3 regions of the Alteromonas sp. ABM1_013 genome follow, and region 3 is predicted to be linked to each of the others. Evidence: predicted binding sites of a transcription regulator. Region 3 holds the regulator's gene; each other region holds the start of a gene.
The links. The regulator FliA, encoded in region 3, starts transcription of late flagellar genes. The targets are predictions, from matches to a motif close to CTAAAGNTNNNNNNNNNNNNGCCGATA.

Region 1 (6,967 bases), 380 kb from region 3:
GAAGAAACCGAAAACTGGTTACGTGAGATGCGTGATGCCGCTTACGTCGAAGTTGTCGAATCTTAATAATAAGTTATTCATGAGCACACCAATTAAAATAGCAATAACGCCGGGAGAACCGGCCGGTATCGGGCCAGATTTGATCATTAAACTGGCCCAGGAAACATGGCAAGCCCAGCTTGTCGTGTTTGCCGATGGCGACATGCTAAAAGCACGAGCAAGCGCCTTAGGGCTTCCGTTAACACTAATCGATTACGATGCAAATAACCCGCAGATACAAGATGCGGGTTCGTTGTTTATAAAGCAGATAGACAAAACCGCTGATGTTATTCCCGGAACCCTTGATAGTGAGAACGGGCTTTATGTAGTCGAAACCTTACGCCAAGCGTGCCAGGCCAATATGGACGGCGATTTTGATGCTGTTGTAACTGGCCCGGTACACAAAGGTATTATTAACAAAGCAGGGGTGTCCTTCAGCGGACATACTGAGTTTTTCGCCTACCAGTCTAATACCATTGACGTGGTTATGCTGTTGGCTACAGAAGGTTTAAATGTAGCGCTAGCTACGACTCACATTCCTCTTGAATACGTGGCAAAAGCGATAACCCGCGAGCGCCTACACAAAGTTATTCATATTATTAATACTGACCTGAAGCTTAAGTTTGGCATTAATGAGCCCCACATTTATGTATGCGGATTAAACCCGCATGCGGGTGAAGATGGCCATATTGGTACTGAAGAGATCCACACTATCATCCCAGCGCTAAATGAGCTAAGAGACGAGGGCCTTAAGATCACCGGCCCCCTGCCCGCTGACACCATATTTCAGCCTAAATACCTAGAAAATGCCGACGTTGTGCTAGCTATGTATCACGACCAGGGCTTACCCGTGCTAAAATACAAGGGTTTCGGGGCGTCAGTGAATATCACATTAGGATTACCTTTTGTTCGCACTTCAGTCGACCACGGTACTGCATTAGATTTAGCAGGTACTGGTGAAGCCGACGCCGGTAGTTTCAGAAAAGCATTGGAAAAAGCCATTGAGCTTGCACATCATCAACAATGAGTAAAACACATTTAGGCCATACGGCCAGAAAGCGATTCGGGCAGAACTTCCTACACGATGACTACGTGATAGGTAAAATTGTTGCAGCCATCGCGCCAAAAAATGAACAAAACCTGGTAGAAATTGGACCCGGTTTAGGCGCATTAACAGACCCTGTTTGTGAAGAAGTTGACGCACTAACGGTTATTGAACTTGACCGCGACCTTGCCAAACGTCTGCGACATCACCCATTTAACGGCGAAAAACTAACCGTTATTGAACAAGACGCGATGACGATGGATTTTGGCGCACTATGCAAAGAAATGCCAATAAAAGACAAGAAGCTCCGTGTATTTGGTAACTTACCTTACAACATTTCAACGCCGCTAATGTTCCACCTTTTTGATCATGCTCATTGCATCGAAGACATGCATTTTATGCTTCAAAAAGAGGTGGTAAACCGACTAGCTGCGGGACCGGGCTCTAAGAACTACGGCAGACTTTCAGTAATGGCCCAGTACTATTGCCACGTGATCCCTGTTTTGAATGTTCCGCCAGGTGCCTTCAAGCCACCTCCGAAGGTAGACTCGGCCGTTGTAAAACTAGTTCCGCATCAAGCTCCACCCGTTGATGTCGAATCGGTAAACACCCTTGAGCGCGTTTGTGCACAGGCTTTTAATCAACGCCGAAAAACTATTCGTAACTCACTGAAAGACAGCTTAAGTGAGGAAGAAATCCGTGAGTTAGGGTTAGATCCAACTTCTCGCGCAGAAGTGTTATCGCTTAACGACTTCGCCACTATAGCTAATGCTGTGTCGGCGAAAGAGCACCAACAAGAGCAATAAGTTCCTCTATGGATGTACTTGATATAAAGGTGCGGGTGAAAACCCGTCACCTTCCTGACCACCTGCCCTCAGATTCTAAGCAGTTCGCGTTTGCCTACCACATTACTATTGAAAACAATAGTGAACATACCGTACAGCTGCTTAGTCGCTATTGGAAGATAACCGACGCTAACGGTAAAACGTCAGAAGTAGAAGGTGATGGAGTGGTAGGAAAACAGCCTATAATGAAAGCTGGTGAACATTTTGACTATACCAGTGGCGCAGTCATTGACACACCGGTTGGCAATATGGAAGGCTACTATGTAATGGAACTAGAAAGCGGTGAGCGTTTTCGCGTTCCTATAAACATATTTCGCCTAGCCATTCCAAGCATTCTTCATTAAGGTTTCTATGTCTAAAGGTAACACCTACGTCATTGGCGATATTCAGGGCTGTTATGACGGTCTTCGTCGCGTATTGGATAAAGTAGAATTTGACGAGACAAACGACAAGCTGTTTGCTGTCGGTGACTTGGTTGCAAGAGGAGAAGATTCGCTTAGCACATTGCGCTTTCTGAAATCTCTTGGCAGCCAGTTTAATAGTGTTTTAGGTAACCATGACCTCCACTTACTTGCCGTTGTAAACGATATTCGCAAAGCCAAAAAGTCAGATAAGTTAGACCCGCTTCTTAACGCTTCGGATTTAAACGAACTGGTTGATTGGTTGCGGCAGTTCCCTCTAGCGATGAAATTAGATGAAAACTCTGTGATGATCCACGCGGGACTTTATCCTAAGTGGTCTATTGATGAGTGCGTTTCACTTAGTGATGAAGTTAGCAACATCCTTAAGTCCGCTGATTACGCCACTTTTCTTTCAAAGATGTACGGTAATACACCTGACAACTGGTCAGATAAACTCGAGGATGACGAGCGACTGCGCTTTATTGTGAATGCGTGTACGCGCATGCGATTTGTTCATACCGATGGCACCCTCGACTTTGACAATAAGTCTCATCCTAGTACCGTTTCTAATGATCCCAATAGCCCCCTAAAGCCTTGGTTTGAAATAGAAAATACAAAGCTCACAACTAGCCAGCGAGTAATTTTCGGGCACTGGGCCGCCCTATCAGGTCATACAAATAACTCACAATTCGTTGGTTTAGATACTGGCTACGTGTGGGGGCAAAGTATGACGCTATTGAATTTAGATACCTCAACTTTGATTAGCGTTACAGCATAGAATCATTATTGTATACACGCCCACAGATACGAAACTTTTCCGAGGGAGAGCCCGCTTTTCCTTGGCCCAACTGGTTGTACCAGTAATAACAATTAGACTTAAGTGCTAAATAAAATAAACATTAAGTCTTTGTAGCCGATACACTTACTTGTGAAAGTAACGATGATGTTTCGTTACCTGCTCAGCATACAAGCAAACATCACTTTATAAGTGCTATATTTTGTTAGCTGAGGCAGGTAATATCGTTCGGGATAAAAATAAAAAACACTCATCCAGGAGTTCCGATGAAAATAACGGTAGCCACACGCGTAATCGGGGGATTTGTAGCGATTAGCGCACTTCTAATCGTTATAAGTGTTGTCTCACTTTATAACCTCAATTCCATAGGCTCTGCAACAGAGGAAGTAAATGACGTTGCCTTGCCCACGGTAGCAGGCAGTAATGCACTTAAAGCAAGCTTCCTGAATATGGGTCGACTTACCTTCGAAAGCTATATCGAAGAAGATTTAAGTGATCTTAAGGACAAAAGAGCGTCATTTGACTCTGCCAAAGATACCTTTGAAAATGAGTACAATAAGCTAGCGCAGGCCGTTAGTAATGAGCCAGAGCTTAGAAACACGCTAAACAGTGTTCGCGAATCTTATGATGCGTATATTACTAATGTTGAGGCTATGTACAAAAATCACCAAATGTACCTCGACTTGCGCAACAATATACAAGACAAACTAGGTGATGCTGAAGATAACGCAGACGATGCCTCTACCTACCTTCTGGATTTTTCAGACCTAGACGCGGTTCAGCGCGATCCTAATCTTAGACGTGCTGCTGAGATCGGTGGTCAACTTGAAACTTCGCTTCTCTCTCTTCTTACTGTTTCATACGAGTACATTAAAACCGAAACACTGGTGCGTTCACAGACGCTCGGTAACGAGGTCGACCTTGTAGTTGAAAAAGTAGTTACCCAGCTAAGCGAAATGGTTGAAGCTGCGGGGGGTCGTGATGACTCAGGTACACTTGATGATATTAACGACTTAGTTAATGACGCCATCAACGCCATAAAAGCTAACGACGGCGTTGTGCAGCTTCATGTCGACCGACTAGAGCGCAGAAATGACGCTGAACAAGCACTTAACGCATCTGATTCAAATATTACGCAGGGTGTTGTCGCACTTGAAAACCTGCTGAATCTTGCTGATAAGAAAGCATCTCATATAGAAAATCAGGTAAACGGTGCTATTACAACGGGTAACACCTTTGTTATTGTTGTTGTTCTCATCTCTATTGCCGTAGCAGCCTTTATTGGCTACGTCACAGTTCGCGCTATTACACACCCGCTTTATCGCGTAAACGAACTACTTACTGTTGCGTCATCAGGTGACCTTACTCATCGCCTAGACGATTCAGCGCAAGACGAGTTTGGGCTACTAGCAAGAAACTGTAATACGCTAATTGGCAACCTGAAAGAGCTGATTACTGCCATTAACGTTCGCGCAGAGCAGTTAGCTGCGGCATCGGAACAGACATCAGCCGTGACGGCACAAACCACCCACTCTATTCAGGATCAGAAATCACAAATTGGCCAAGTCGCAACGGCGACAACAGAAATGCACTCAACGTCGCAACTTGTTGTGCAAAATGCCGAAGATACGCTTAGCCAAATTCGTCATGCAGATGCCGAAGCTGAAAATGTTCGCCAAATCTCGTTAGAGAACAAGAACACTATTGAGATCTTGTCTCGGGATGTTCAAGAAGCAGCCGACGTGATTAATAAGCTTCACCAAGATAGCGCAAGCATTGGTGGTATTCTTGACGTTATTCGCGGTGTTGCCGACCAAACTAACTTACTTGCATTAAATGCTGCTATTGAAGCTGCACGCGCCGGTGAACAAGGCCGAGGCTTTGCGGTAGTTGCAGACGAAGTAAGAACCCTTGCGAGTCGCACACAGGAGTCGACACAAGAAATCAATGCCATGATTGAAGTGCTTCAAGCTGGGGCTGAAAAAGCGGTGTCTGTGATGGACCAAGGTAAAGAGCAAACCGCCGCCTGTGTTGCACAAACCGAAAAAGCCACGCAAGCGCTCGATATCATTACTGATGCGGTTCACAAAGCTCATGACGTTAGCTCTCAAATTGAGCAGTCAGCCCGTGAACAAAATACAGTCTCGCAAGAAATTAGTGAAAAGCTTGAAACCATTGTGGGCATTGCTGAAGAGACGACAGCGGGTGCCCAGCAAACGTCTGAATCTAGCCATGAAGTGGCACGTCTTGCCGAAGAGCTACAGCAGTCTATCAGGCAGTTTAAAGTTTAGCCTCTTACAAGTAATACAAACAAAAAACGGTCGCCTTGAGGCGACCGTTTTTTTATGCTTTACGTAAACCTAATACTTATTCAAACAATGCCGAATGCAGCTTGCGAACCACGTCATCACTGTCGGTCTCGTTAACCAAGAACGATAGGTTGTGTGGGTTAGCCCCAAAGCAAATCATGCGCAGGTTAAAATCAGAAACCGCAGATAGAATCTTACTTGAAACTCCAATAGCCGTTTGCATGTTGTTACCTACAACGGTGACAAGGTCATAACCTTTTTCTACTTTAACGTCACAGATAGTTTCAAGCTCGGCAATAGTCTCTTTATTCAAACGCTGGGCTACAGAGTTCGCGGGATTATCAAGAGTAAAAGATACCGAGATTTCCGATGTTGTTACCAAATCAACACTCAGCTTATGCTTAGCGATGATAGCAAATACCTGCTGTAGGAAGCCTTGCGCGTACATCATTTTCGGTGTTTTCACTGTCACCATTACTTGCTCTTTACGGCGAGTAATAGCACGGTACGGTGGTTCGTGCTCACAATCACGCACAATCCATGTACCACCCTTTTCAGGCTCTTTGCTTGACCCTACAAACACTTTAATGTCTTTACGCAGGGCAGGCTCCATGGTTGCAGGATGTAACACTTTAGCACCAAAGGTGGCCATTTCCGCCGCTTCTTCAAAGCTCAGTTCAGGTAGCGGATGGGCAGCAGGAGTAATGCGCGGATCAGTTGTGTACACACCCGTTACATCAGTCCAAATCTCGCACGATTCTGCATCAAGCGCTTCAGCAAGTAGTGCAGCCGTAAAATCAGAACCACCACGACCTAACGTTGTAGTGCGGCCTTCTTCATCTGCACCAACAAAGCCTTGTGTAACTACAATAGCGTCTTTGATTTCTGGCGCGAGCAACTGTTTGGCAAGTTTTTCAATTTCTTCTATTTGAGGCGCGCCTTCACCGAATTCACTGTCAGTACGAAGTACTTTGCGAACATCAAAGTTCATGGTTTTCACGCCTTGCTCTGCAAGCACTGATGAGAACATCAATGATGACATTCGCTCACCCATAGATAGCAGCTGATCTTTTAAATCATCGCGGTGAAGTATTTCTTCGTGAAACGCTAAGCTGCGCATTTCTTCTAGCAAATCGTTAAGTTTAGGCTCTACTGCATCTTTGTCATCAAGCTTATTCAGAATAGCGTGTTCTATATCCACAATGGCTTTGCAGGTTTCTTCAATTTGCTGTTGCGTCATTGGCGTATGCGCTAGGCTAACAAGGTGATTTGTTACCCCAGCTGAAGCACTCACTACCACGATGCGTGTTTTTTCATTACCGGCAACAATTCGGGCGCAGTTTTGCATTACTTCGTAATTCGCTACGCTAGTTCCACCGAACTTAGCTATCGATAAGGCATTTGTCACTATATTTAACTCCAGAATAAAACTAGCTTTTCGCTAGCAGCAACCGCGCTGTACGCAGTTAATCAATCGTTATTTGGTCGCCTACTTTTATATTATTCTCGGCAAACCACCCTTGGTTCATTTC
Region 2 (6,967 bases), 520 kb from region 3:
CTAAAGCCATCATCAATATAAGGCTTCATTTCAGTAGGGGCGAGCGCCATAAACGTATAAAGCAATATTCGCGTTGTTTTGGCGCTTTCTTCGGCTGTGGCTCTATTTAAACCTTTATATGCCTTTGTAAACTCTTCTTTAGAAACGGGCGCAGGAGCGTCGCTGACCCTCCATCTGTCTTGTAAATATCGATGTAACCCCTGGTACGTTACCTGTAACTGATGGGCTAGAGCGGTATGATTGCCATTATCGCTTTGAGTTTGTCTGTTGAATTGGTGAATTCGATGTTCAGCGGTAATTATACTCGTTTCTAAATCACTCTTTTGCTTAAGGTTAGTAATGAAAGACTGCTGTTTAGTGTTCAATACAAGCAAGATTGAGATAATAATGGCCGCGAAAAACATAGCCGTGGCGTTTACTTTTGAAAAGGTAAAAGCGGAAAATGCCAATGATGACTTGCGTTGCGGTGGATAAGCCTTGTTTGCGCTCAAATTTCTTCCTTGCAAGAGTTTGTATTAACTACCTTCTTTAAATGTAGGCAACTAATACAAAGTTGCAAGGCCACTAAATGTAGACAGCAACAGGGTGTAAGGAATTTATGGCGCTTCGACGCGCTTTATGTGATCTCTTATGGAATATAAAAAGCAAAGGCTTGGGACCACCATGACAGCGGTCAAAATGAAAAACAAACTCCAGTTTCCATTAAGACTATCAACAACTAGACCACTGCTAGAAGCAACCAATGTTCGTCCTGCAACACTTAGTGAGGCCATAAGTGCATATTGAGTTGCGCTAAAAGCGCGGTTACATAAAAGCGATATAAAGGCGACCATGGCAACGGTGCTCCATGCTCCGGTAAAACCGTCGACGACTACAGTGATGGCTAACAGTGAAGTTGAAGGCCCAGTTTGCGCGATAAGAGCAAACAGAAGGTTTGAAGCCGCCATGGCAACCCCTGCAATCATCAGTCCTCGGTAAATACCATAGCGAATATTGACTAATCCACCGAGCAGAGAAAAGACAATCGTCACCCACCAGTTAAGCAGCTTTGAGTAAGTGGCGATATCGCTATTTGAAAAACCCACTTCTTTATAGAAGACGATGCTCATACGACCTAAAAACGCTTCTCCAATTTTAAAAAGAAAAATAAACAGTAAGAATGAAGCAGCCAGCTTAATGCCATTGCGGTTAAAGAACTCCGAAAATGGTGTTATGAGTGTTGTTCTTATCCAGTTAATTGCTGCAGAGCTGTTTGCGTCTACATCCGTTACTTGCTCAAGCAAAGCTTCCCTATTAACAGCTGGTTCATTAGCAAACCAGGTAGCTATTGCCAAAGAGGCCATGATAGCGCCAAGTAATAAGTAAATATCTGGCCAAGTCCAGGAAGTGAGGTCTGCTAAGAAAAAGGGGATAGCGCCAAGGCCACCGTAGCCCGTCCACCATCCAGCTGTTGCTACTGATGATGCAGTAGACATACCATCTTTGTCTTCTTTTTCAATGCAATCAATACGAAAGCCATCAATAGCAATATCTTGGGTGGCAGAAGCAATGGCAATGAGTAAACCAATTAGGGCTACGTAGAATAGGTCTTGGTTTGCGGTAAGTTGGGACATGGCCAGACACAGGAAAACAACAGCGCTTTGCATCAAAAAGATCCAACCTCGTCTTTGTCCTAGCATTGGCGGCTTAAGCTTATCGACAAGGGGCGACCATAGAAAATTAAATGAGTAGGTGGCGAAGATAATACCGAACAAACCAATCGCCGAACGCGATAACCCTTCATCCTTTAACCATGCCGATAATACTGAACCAATCATGATCCAAGGGAAGCCACTGGAAACGCCAAAAAGAAAAATGGTTAAGAAGCGTTTGTCATTGAACGTTTTTAATGCAGTTAGCAATACTTCGGCCTTCGGCGTTGACTCAAAAGTGTATTGAGCCATGAACCATTGTGTTTAGCAATAAAACTGTGGGGGCATGATGAACTTTTAAGCGATACGTTTTAACCCAAGGGGGGAGTATACCGTTGTAAGTGAGCGGAAATTAGGGGCGGATCCCGACGCAATCCAGAGGGCAGTGCCCTAAACCTTCCAAAAAGTTAACACAGTTTGTTAACTCATCAACAAGAAACTGGTCTTTTGTTAGTTTATCTTCATTCCAGTAATGCACTTGATGAAGCAAATGCCAAAAAACACGCTCTTTTTGCGTATATGGCTGGGTTAACGTGCATTCAATTTGCCCCCATTCTTCCATACTATCCCAAAAGAATAGCTCGATCTCCTCGATAGGAAGCTCTCCCTGCCAAAATGCTCGCAAATAGAAACACAGCTGTTTCGCTTTGTTATCTACAAAATCTTGAACATTCACAAGCCACTCAACCGTCGTTGTTTGCTAAAAAATAGTATAGCCCATAACATGACTACCATTGACTTCAACATCCCATTATTCGTATGAATAAAGGTAGGTAACTGTTTTGGATACTGATTTAGCCTAATCCTAAGATAGAGGAATTACCAGCCTAGATGCCTGGTCCAGCCTATGATGCTATTTGCAACTATATGAATATTCGGGGTTTTGTTGATTTCTTTTATACTAAAGGTTAAAGAATTATTTGGCAGGTGGACTTGCCTATAGTGCAATTTCAGTTCGTTTTTTGCACGAACCTTTCTTTTCATTGCGGTGCTTGCTTCCCAGTCATTAAAGTTTATTAAAGACAAGTCAAGAATGGGAAAGCTGGCTTTCGCGATAGTATCAATCACTAAGTTATTTGTTTTTTCTTGTGGCCAGAATGGCGATATAGCGACAAATGAGTCTGGTTGTAAACCAGGCTGCATTTCTACTGCAGACAAGTAGGCCGTTGCAAGCATTCCTTGCGCAATGACCATGCGGTATCCCGTTCTATCTTGCAAATAATTATCTAAAGCACTGAGTTGCAGCGTTAGTGCTGTCGTTGTTGATTCAAAGTCAAGGTACTGAGTCAGTTGATCACTTCTCGGGTGGATGATTGATTCACTACCCATCGATGGGGATGCGCTTTCTGCTTGGGCTTCACTGGTTTGTTCTTCAGTAGTTAGAACCGATGGTGAGCTTGTCGACAAATTAAATGGGCTGATAATTACGTTCCACCCTTTCTCAGCAAGCATACTCGCTAGGCTGTTACCTTCTGCAAGGGTCAAGCTAGATGGAAAGGGTTCAGTGAGTATCACGGCAACACCCAAAGGGAGCGGAGTTCGTGCCTCAACCATAATAACAGGGGCTTTCTCTTCGCCCACCATTAACGCGTCCACTTCTCCGGGCAAATAGGCATTACTTACATCTGTGAAAAAATCACAATGCGCCGTTACAGGCAGCAGCGATACGATAACTGCAAATGTTATAAGAAGAGCGTGCCTTTTCATAAAAAACGGTTTGCCTTTACCTATTTTTGATTTGCGCGGTTACGGCAGCATCAAATCAATTCATACACCAAGTATTCTAAGAAGGTTATCGGCAGAACCTTATAAAACTGAAATGAAGTCCATAGATAAAATAAAGAACCGCTAACTACTCAATACTTTCAGAAAGGGCTTTGGGTTGGTACTGGCTAAAAGGTATAGGAATGTGAAAATGCTGCCAGTGCCCGAATGTAGGGTGGGAAAAGCTTAAGCTTTCTGCATGTAGCTGCAAGCGAGAGGCCATAGATAACGCTTCTTCATGGGCATAAAGTCTGTCCCCTAAAATAGGGTGGCCTAAAGCAAGCATATGCACGCGCAGTTGGTGAGAGCGACCTGTGATGGGATAAAGGGCAACTAAAGAATAGGGCAATCCATTTTCATCATGGGTACGCTCGACAACGTCAAATTGCGTCACTGCTTTCTTACCGCGCTCGAAATCTACCATTTGCTTCGGCCTGTTCGGCCAGTCGCAAATAAGGGGTAAATTAACCTCTCCACTGTCTTGTGCTACATGACCATGTACTCGGGCAAAATACCGCTTTTTAGTTTGTCGGAGCTCAAATTGCTTTGATATATGGCGATGACTCTCTTTATTCAGTGCCAGCACTAAGATACCCGATGTCGCCATATCTAGCCGATGAACTACCGTCGCGGTAGGGTATACACAATTAACACGGCTAATGAGCGAGTCTCGGTGCTCTAAGGCCTTTCCTGGCACGCTTAACAGTCCGCTAGGCTTGTGCGCTACCACCATATCCTCATCTTGATACAGGATATCAAGATAAGGCGTCATAGGTGGGTTATAAACAAAACTCGGGTTTGCCATTATGTACTCGTTACTTCAACGTTGTTCTTTCAGTGCTTAACATTTCGCATTTACGGGTTGTTCACCACAATACGTATTGCGTCTAGCTGAACATCGGCTTCCTGAATGACCTTATCGAGCGCATTCATTTGCGTTTCAATAAATTCAATTTCGCTATCGCGCACAGCAGGATTGCGCTTTTGAAGATCGCGCAAGCGCTGTATTTCATCATTCAATGTGCTATGCATATCGTTAAGGGCATCATGCTGCTTTTGGTTAGCCTCATGATGGGCAAGCTTACGTGCTTTCTCGATTGCAAGTTCAAGCGGCTGTTGCAGTGCTTTTAGAAGTTGAGAAGAAATTTTGCGGCCAATTTTACGCTTAACATCAAAACTTAAGTCAGAAGGATTGCCCTGCGCATCTAAACATACCCGCACAGGCGTTTGTGGCAAGAAACGGCCTAATTGAAGCGTTTTCGGCGCTTGTGCATGCAGCACAAAAAGGGTTTCTATCCAGTAGGCGCCCTTCGGTAAAGATGGCTCGGCAATAAAGCCCATGCTGCTTTTTCCGTGTACGTCGGTGAGTACTACATCAATCGCGGTATGTACTAGCGGGTGGTCCCAGCTAAGAAACTGTACGTTTTCAAGCGTGGTGGCAACACGGCGCTTGTAAGTGACCGTCATGCCTTCTGGGTCAAGCCCTGGAAGCTGGCTTACCATGGATTCGGTTGGCATAAGGATAAAGCAGTCATTACCTTTTTCGTCCTGCTGAACACCGATAGCGTCAAATACACGGCCCATAAAGCGCGACAAATCTTGTTCGCTATCAAGTGTAATAATGTCTTCAAGCAGTTGCTCTACACGGCCTTCTCCAGAAGCATTAAGCTCAAGAAGTCGATCGCGACCGGCTTCAAGCTGTGCCACCAGTTGGCTATTTAGCGTAACGCTCATGTTTACAAGCTCGTCACGGGCACTCATATCGTCAGGGTGCAAGCAGGCACCAATAAGCAAAGGCTTAACGTCGTCGAACACGCCAGAGCCGGTCGGACAGGTCTTCTCAAAGGCATTAAGTCCTTCGTGATACCAATCTAGTAAGACGTGCTGCGCGGTTTTCGCTAAATACGGCACGTGAATTTGTACAGTTTGAGTTTGGCCAATACGGTCAAGACGACCAATACGCTGTTCAAGCAGGTCTGGCGTAATGGGCAAGTCGAACAGAACCAAGTGGTGAGCGAACTGGAAGTTACGGCCTTCACTGCCAATTTCACTGCACAATAGAATTTGAGCGCCGTCTTCTTCGTCAGCAAAGTAATGGGCGGCCTTATCGCGCTCTACTATGCTCATGCCTTCGTGGAATACACTGTGGCGTATGCCGGTTTGCGTGCGAATGACTTCGCCTAACTCTTGTGCCGTACGAGCGCTTGCGCAAATAAGCAGAATTTTTTCTGGCTTAACGCTTTGCATAAAATCTAGCAGCCATTCAACGCGAGGGTCGTGCTTAGTCCAGCTATTAACCACGCTTGCCATACGCTCAGGGTATAGTGAATAGGTTAGGTCGCCACCGCTCACTGCCTCTGAATAAACCTCCGGCAACGCCAATTCATATGCACTTAGTTTACGCTCTGGGAACCCTTCGATATTGGCGCGGCGATTTCTAAATAGCATGCGACCTGTACCGTGACAGTCAATAAGTTGATGCAACAACGCATGGCGATTGTCCGGCGAGCTTAAATCACCCGCATGTTCCATTACGTCAGGCGCAAACTCAGCAAGTTTGCTACGTTGCTTGTCGTTAGGCTCGGCGTCTGAAAGTAATGGCGCGACCGCATCGGCGAGCTGACTGTATTTCGATTCTTCATCTAAGAAAGCGTCGTAACTATGGAAGCGAGCCGGGTCGAGTAGGCGTAAGCGTGCAAAGTGGCTCTCGTGACCAAGTTGATCGGGCGTTGCGGTAAGTAGCAATACGCCAGGCGTTTGATTCGCTAGTGCTTCAACACATAGGTATTCGGCAGAAGGAGCCTCACTTGACCACGCAAGGTGGTGGGCTTCATCGACAACCATTAAATCCCAACCTGCGGCTTGAATTTGTTGCTGGCGTTTTTCGCTCTTACTGAGAAAGTCGATACTGCAAAGTACCAACTGATCGCTTTCAAATGGGTTTACTGCGGCTGTGTCAGCTGTATCGTCATCTTCTAGACCTTCGCTCTCTTCTATCGCTTCGCAGCGACTCTCATCGTAAATGGCGAAGGGAAGATTTACACGGCGCAGCATTTCAACTAGCCATTGGTGCATGAGCGAGTCTGGAACCAAGATAAGCACGCGCTCTGCACGACCAGTTTTAAGCTGCTGGTGAATAATTAGCGCTGCTTCAATAGTTTTACCAAGCCCTACTTCATCAGCAAGCAATACGCGAGGCGCGTGTCTTCCGCCTACCTCTGACGCTATGTGTAGCTGGTGCGGGATAAGCGATATACGGGCACCGGCAAGGCCGATAGTACTTGAACGCAAATATTCGTATTGATGGTCTAGGGCGCGTTCACGTAAGTCGAACCATTTCGGATTGTCTAGTTGCTGACTAAACAGGCGCTTTTCAGGTTGGTTTAAGCGAATGTGGCTGTCTAGCATGGTTTCAGGTAAACGCACTTGGGCCTTGGTATCTTCACGAAGCCCGTGATATATAAATAAACCTTGGCTTTCTTCTTTTTCAGTAATGGTCATTTCCCAGCCAT
Region 3 (6,967 bases):
CGCGTCAGCGTCGCGAAGAAATAACCGCAGAGGCTGACTTTTACGGGTCGATGGACGGTGCATCAAAGTTTGTAAAAGGCGATGCGGTTGCTGGCCTTTTTATTATGCTTATCAATATTGTTGGCGGCTTATTCATAGGCATGATTCAGCACGGTCTTTCATTTGGAAATGCGATAGAAATTTACACTATTTTGACCATTGGTGATGGTTTGGTGGCGCAGATACCTTCATTGCTACTTTCGGTAGCAACGGCGATTATCGTTACTCGAGAAAACGAAACCCAAGAAATGGGTAAAGAGATCCGTGGTCAGCTAGGAAATAATCAAGCGCTTTATATTGCATCAGGCGTGCTTTTCGTCATGGGTATCATCCCGGGTATGCCTCATATCGCATTCTTGGGTTTTTCATTTTTGATTGCGGGCTTTGCATATTGGCAGACAGTTCAAGCTAAGAAGAAAGCTGAAGAACCTCAATTGCCAGAGAACATTTCAAAAGATGAAACTGTTGCACCTGAAGTTAAAGAGCTGGGATGGGACGACGTTCAGCAGGTGGATACCATTGGTTTAGAAGTGGGCTATCGCTTAATTCCGCTTGTTGATAAAACTCAAGGTGGTGAGTTGTTGACACGAATTAAAGGCGTACGTAAGAAACTATCGCAAGAGCTGGGTTTCCTTATTCCACCTGTTCATATACGCGACAATTTAGACTTAGAGCCTAACACTTATACCATCGCTATGCTCGGCGTCACAATTGGCGATTCCGTTATAAGTCACGACGAAGAGCTTGCCATTAACCCAGGGCAAGTGTTTGGCAAGCTAGAGGGGCGGGCTACTAAAGACCCTGCTTTCGGGCTAGATGCGGTTTGGATTAAACCTAATAAGCGCGAGCACGCGCAAACGCTTGGATACACGGTTGTTGATGCCGCTACGGTTGTTGCGACTCATCTAAGTCAGTTACTTTCAAATAACGCCTATCAGTTACTTGGGCATGAAGAAGCGCAACAGCTTCTAGATATGCTGGCCAAACAGCACCCTAAATTGGTCGAAGGTTTGGTGCCCGATATTCTGCCGCTTAGTACCGTTGTGAAAGTGCTGCAAACCTTACTATTTGAAGGCGTGCCTATTCGCGATATGCGCACCATCGTGCAAACGCTTAGCGAGTACGGCACACGGAGCCAAGACCCAGATGTATTGGTGTCTGCGGTGCGTATAGCACTCAAACGTTTAATCGTTCAGGAAATTACTCAGGGGGCAAAAGAGATACCTGTCATAACCTTGGCGCCAGAGTTGGAACAGATGTTGCACCAGTCTCTTCAAGCAGGTGGCGAAGACGGTGCTGGTATAGAGCCAGGTCTGGCAGACAAGCTGCAGAAATCATTGCAGCAAGCCAGTCAGCAGCAAGAGTTAGAGGGAGAACCTGCAGTACTCCTTACCTCAGGCATGCTACGACCCGTTCTGTCTCGCTTCTTAAAGTATTCTGTTGTTGGGCTGCATGTTCTTTCATACCAAGAAGTGCCTGACGACAAACAAATAAAAATAGTCAGTTCGGTCGGTCAATAATCTGACACTGGGTGATTGGAGAGGTTGCAATGAAAATTAGACGTTTCTTCGGCAAAGATATGCGTGAGGCGCTAAGCCAAGTTAAAGCTGAGTTGGGCAGTGATGCAGTGATCATGTCAAATCGCAAAGTTGCTGACGGTATCGAGCTTGTAGCAGCCTACGACAAAGAGCCTGAAGCCAAGCTTTTCACGCCTAAGGCGACACCACAGACCGCTGCCAAAACGCCTGGCCAAAAGGCTGTGCCTAGCTTAAGTGAAATTATTGGCGACGATGGCCCTGATAGCTTAAAAGCCTTGCTGGAAAAGCAGCATGGTGGAAACACAGTGGCAGGTAGTTCTGCACAACCAGCACAGCCAATGTCAGCGAACGCTAAGCACGCCAACGAAATTGCATCTCACTTAGATTTTTCAGAAGCGTTTATCGACGACCTTGAAACACAGTCACCAGCACAAGATGCTATCGAGCAACAGACTTTTCCTGAGCATCAAGCGTCAAGTATGGGTGAAACTCCTGTATCCCAGTCTGCTGAACTAGCTCAAATCAAAGAAGAGTTAGCTTCACTTCGCGACGTATTGCAGTATCAAGTTGCAGACCTAATGGAAGCGAAGAACAAGCGTCAAAAACCTGTTCATCAATACTTGGTCACGCGATTAACCGATATGGGTTTGAGTAGTGCACTAGCAACTCAGCTGATTAGCTATACACCGGCTCATTACAACGAACGTGACGCGTGGGTATATCTTCTTAACCTATTGGCTAATCGCATAAATGTTACCGGAAACGATATACTAAGCTCACAAGGTGCCGTTGCATTAGTCGGGCCTACTGGTACAGGTAAAACAACCACGGTTGCAAAGTTGGCCGCCCGCTACGCGCAAAAATACGGTGCAGAATCGGTAGCTATGATAACTATTGATACGTATAGAATTGCAGCCTATGAGCAACTAGCGACATACGGAAAAATTATTGGCTGTACTGTGCGAAAAGCGCAAACTAGTGAAGAACTCGCAGATTTATTGTTCCAACTTCGTCATAAGCGACTAGTATTGATTGATACAGCAGGTTTTAGTCAGCGTGATAGTCGATTAATTAAGCAAATTAAGCAGTTCGACAATGGCCAAATGCCAAAAGTTAAAAAATATTTGGTAGCGCAAGCCAATACGCAATATCCGGCTTTGCAGAGAATCATTCAAGCGTATGACGATATTGAACTAAGTGGCTGTATTTTCACAAAGTTAGATGAGTGCTACTCTTTAGGAGAGGTACTTAGTGCAGCGGTTGAATACCAACTACCGGTTAGTTATGTCACCGATGGTCAAAAAGTGCCTGAAGACATTAAGATTGCAGAAGCGAAATCTTTAGTTTCCGCTGCTGCAAAGCTTTATAAAAAGTACGGTTTGAATCATACTAGTGGTAACAACGCAATTAAAACAGCATAAGCAGTATGATTGACGATCAAGCGAGTAGCTTAAGAAAAATGAAGCAATCACGGTTAATCAAAGTAATCGCCGTCACCGGTGGTAAAGGTGGCGTCGGTAAAACAAACATTACGCTTAACACTGCTATCGCCATGGCGAAGCAGGGCAAGCGTGTAATGGTTCTTGACGCGGACCTTGGTCTTGCAAACGTAGATGTGATGCTAGGCCTGCGAGTTGAGAAAAACCTATCTCACGTACTCTCTGGCGAGTGCACGTTGGACGAGGTTTTAGTAACCGGCCCCCACGGTATTAAGATTGCGCCCGCCACATCTGGTACGCAGTCAATGGCGGAACTCTCACCCACACAGCACGCTGGCTTGATAAGAGCGTTTAGCGAGCTGCGTTCTCAAATAGACGTATTAATAGTCGACACCGCTGCTGGCATTTCAGATATGGTATTAAGCTTTTCTAAAGCCTCCCAAGATATCATGGTGGTGGTTTGCGATGAGCCAACATCACTAACTGATGCGTATGCGCTGATAAAAATCCTTAACCGTGAGCACGGTGTTTTTCGCTTTAAAGTTGTGGCCAATATGGTTCGCGATGTGCGAGAAGGTCAGGAATTATTTAGCAAATTAAGCAAAGTGACAGGGCGTTTTCTTGATGTTGCACTAGAATTAGTGGCGACGGTGCCATTTGACGAAAATATTCGCAAAGCTGTGCGTAAGCAAACAGCTATTGTTGATGCTTTTCCAGGCTCTCCTGCAGCCGTAGCGATAACCAAGCTAGCAAACAGGGCGCTTACTTGGCCTATTCCAGCGCAGCCTGGAGGTCACTTAGAATTTTTCATTGAACAATTAGTTGCAGAAAAAGCCGTAGGAAGTCAACGTTGAACAGCAAGGCAGCCGCTTATCAACAGCAAACAGATAAATCGCAGTTAGTCGAAAGACATGCGCCTCTGGTTAAGCGTATTGCGCACCATTTGATGGCGCGCCTGCCTGCGAGTGTACTTGTTGATGACCTTATCCAATCAGGCATGATTGGTTTGTTAGAGGCCGCTCGAAACTTTGATGGGTCAAAAGGCGCAAGCTTTGAAACCTTCGCAGGTATCCGCATTCGCGGTGCCATGCTGGACGAAATACGCAAAGGTGATTGGACGCCACGTTCTGTTCACCGAAATGGTCGCGCAATAACAGAAGCGATATCTCAGGTAGAAAGTGAAACTGGGCGCGACGCACGAGATTCTGATATTGCTGACAAGCTTAATGTGAGCTTGCAGGATTATCACCAGATGCTCAATGAAGTAAATGCCGGGAAGTTGGTCGGCATTGAAGATTTAGGTGTGTCGGAAGATGTGATCACTACCGAGCAAAGTCGAGGCAGTGATGCACCGTTAGAAGATTTAATGCAGGGCGCATTTCAAAAAGCGCTGGCCCATGCAATAACGACATTACCCGAGCGAGAAGCGATTGTTCTTTCACTTTACTATGATGAAGAACTAAACTTAAGAGAAATAGGCGAGGTTCTCGACGTAAGTGAGTCGAGAGTCAGTCAAATTCATAGTCAAGCCATGTTAAAACTCAAATCACGAATGAAATCGTGGCAAGCTGACGAAGAATAGAAATTAAAAACAATTAACCCCTCAGTGGAGGCTATTTTGGACAAAAGCATGAAAATTCTCGTGGTCGATGACTTTTCAACCATGAGACGTATCATCAAAAACCTACTCAAAGACTTGGGTTTTGCCAACATTCAGGAAGCGGATGACGGAAGCACTGCATTACCTATGTTACAACAAGGCGATTTCGACTTTGTTGTTACTGATTGGAACATGCCTGGTATGCAGGGTATAGATTTGCTCCGCGCGATTAGAGCCGATGACAAACTTAAGCATTTGCCAGTACTTATGGTGACCGCCGAAGCGAAGAAGGAACAGATCGTTGCCGCCGCCCAAGCGGGTGTGAATGGTTACGTCGTTAAACCTTTCACCGCGGCAACGCTTAAAGAAAAATTAGATAAAATATTCGAACGTTTAGGTTGATCCAGACGCTCACCAGATAAATGAGGTTTACTGGATGTCAACGAATGTAAACGTTCCAATATCGTTAGAAGAAGCAAAGCAGCTTGTCACTTTTCTCGAAGAAGGTGACAAGGCTTCAGCTAACGCACTACTTGAAGCCGTCTCAATGAAAGAAAACGTTGAGCTATTCGCTGAAGTAGGCAAGTTAACGCGTCAACTCCACGACGCATTAAACAACTTTCAAATAGACGACCGCATCAAAAATCTAGCTACAGACGATATCCCTGATGCCCAGTCCCGCCTTACCTACGTAATTGAAGAAACCGAAAAAGCTGCTAATACTACTATGGATGCCGTTGAGGCGAGTATGCCCATCGCTGAACTGCTATCGGAGCGGATCGAAAAGGTTATGCCAGAGTGGAAAAAGCTGATGAACCGCCAAATCGAGTTGGGTGAGTTTAAGGTTTTATGTGCAGACTTAGACGAATTGTTGGAAGACGGTTCGAATCAGTCGGCTAAACTTACACAGTTACTTACAGAAGTTTTGATGGCACAAGGTTATCAAGACTTGACTGGACAGGTTATTCGTCGCGTTATCGACTTGGTTAAAGAAGTCGAAGATAGCCTTGTAAACATGCTTACTATGTTTGGCGAACGGGACGGTGCAGAACAAACTAAACCTTCCAGCGTTAAGGCCGATAAGGTTGATGGTGTAGAGGCAGAAGGCCCAATTATTGATGCTGACAAACGAGATGACGTCGTTTCAGGTCAAGATGATGTAGATGATCTTCTGTCTAGCTTAGGTTTTTAGGGGAGCGGGTGCATGTCGTTTGATGTTGACGAGGAAATATTACAGGACTTTCTAGTTGAGGCTGGAGAGATACTTGAACAATTACAAGAACAGCTCGTTGATCTTGAGAACAATCCTGAAGACGCGGACTTGCTTAACGCAATTTTTCGCGGCTATCACACAGTAAAAGGGGGAGCGGGCTTCCTTTCTCTTACTGAGTTAGTTGAAATTTGTCACGGTGCTGAAAACGTCTTTGACGTTATGCGCAATGGCCAACGAACGCTAACGCCTGAGTTAATGGATATCATTTTGCAAGCCACTGATGTGGTAGTTGAAATGTTTGAACGAGTAAAAGCACAAGAGCCGCTAGAGCCGGCAGATGCACACCTCGTCGACCTGTTACACAAACTCAGTCGCCCAGAATCTCCAGATGAAAACATCTTCGACAATGCAAGTGCGCCTGCGGCGGAGCCAGAAGTTGTCGCGGCTGAGCCCGCGGTCGTTGCAGAAGAGCCCGAGCTAGCTATAGATGAACCAGTGCCAGCAGCGTCAGGTACCAGTGAAAATAGCGGGGGTATAGAAGAAATTACCGAAGATGAGTTTGAAGCTCTTCTTGATGAGCTTCATGGAGGTGGTGCTACAGGACAAGCTGCATCAACCAATACAGAACCCGCCAAACCGGAGCCTGCGCAAACGTCAGCACCAGCGGCGAGCACTGACAGTGATGACATTACTGATGAAGAGTTCGAAGCACTGTTAGATGATCTGCACGGAAAAGGTCAGTTTGGTGGGGACGAAAAAAGTGCTCCAGAACCAGTATCAGCAACTGCTCCGGCAAGTAGTGCCGGAGATGAAGAAATTACCGACGATGAATTTGAAGCACTGCTTGATCAGCTTCACGGCTCTGGTCAAGGTCCAACTAAACAAGGCTCTGCTCCAGCGGCCCCTGAACCTCCGGTAGACAAAGCGGCTACCGAAGCTGTTCAAAAAGCAAAGCAAGCCGCGTCGAGTGCCCCGGCTGCGCCTAAGGCGAAGCCAGAACCTAGTGCAGCGAGCCCAGCTAAAACGAGCAAAGCAGCTGCGCCAAAAGCGCCTGCCAAGAAAGATGATAAAAAAGGGGCTCCTGCTCCACCACCTGCTGAGACAACAGTACGTGTAGACACTAAGCGTTTAGACCAAA

Region 1: ACXAGK_RS01710 (HAMP domain-containing methyl-accepting chemotaxis protein) is a predicted target of FliA. The motif match lies at 3,223-3,249, and genes of this name have one in related genera.
Region 2: ACXAGK_RS01145 (DUF3530 family protein) is a predicted target of FliA. The motif match lies at 3,485-3,511, and genes of this name have one in related genera.

What each region holds. Positions count from the first base shown of each region.
Region 1 is NZ_JBSWXH010000001.1:399,493-406,459, reverse strand. Features, by position in the region: partial or broken gene surA (peptidylprolyl isomerase SurA) at 1-66, shown strand, start outside; gene pdxA (4-hydroxythreonine-4-phosphate dehydrogenase PdxA) at 80-1,066, shown strand; gene rsmA (16S rRNA (adenine(1518)-N(6)/adenine(1519)-N(6))-dimethyltransferase RsmA) at 1,063-1,890, shown strand; gene apaG (Co2+/Mg2+ efflux protein ApaG) at 1,899-2,273, shown strand; gene ACXAGK_RS01715 (symmetrical bis(5'-nucleosyl)-tetraphosphatase) at 2,281-3,108, shown strand; gene ACXAGK_RS01710 (HAMP domain-containing methyl-accepting chemotaxis protein) at 3,393-5,417, shown strand; gene lysC (lysine-sensitive aspartokinase 3) at 5,494-6,843, opposite strand; gene ACXAGK_RS01700 (DUF192 domain-containing protein) at 6,902-6,967, opposite strand, start outside.
Region 2 is NZ_JBSWXH010000001.1:252,922-259,888, forward strand. Features, by position in the region: gene ACXAGK_RS01130 (response regulator) at 1-491, opposite strand, end outside; gene ACXAGK_RS01135 (AmpG family muropeptide MFS transporter) at 597-1,943, opposite strand; gene ACXAGK_RS01140 (hypothetical protein) at 2,044-2,367, opposite strand; gene ACXAGK_RS01145 (DUF3530 family protein) at 2,511-3,398, opposite strand; gene rluA (bifunctional tRNA pseudouridine(32) synthase/23S rRNA pseudouridine(746) synthase RluA) at 3,544-4,260, opposite strand; gene rapA (RNA polymerase-associated protein RapA) at 4,311-6,967, opposite strand, start outside.
Region 3 is NZ_JBSWXH010000001.1:775,649-782,615, forward strand. Features, by position in the region: gene flhA (flagellar biosynthesis protein FlhA) at 1-1,559, shown strand, start outside; gene flhF (flagellar biosynthesis protein FlhF) at 1,589-2,998, shown strand; gene ACXAGK_RS03275 (MinD/ParA family protein) at 3,004-3,870, shown strand; gene ACXAGK_RS03280 (RNA polymerase sigma factor FliA) at 3,867-4,598, shown strand; gene cheY (chemotaxis response regulator CheY) at 4,635-5,018, shown strand; gene ACXAGK_RS03290 (protein phosphatase CheZ) at 5,053-5,808, shown strand; gene ACXAGK_RS03295 (chemotaxis protein CheA) at 5,821-6,967, shown strand, end outside.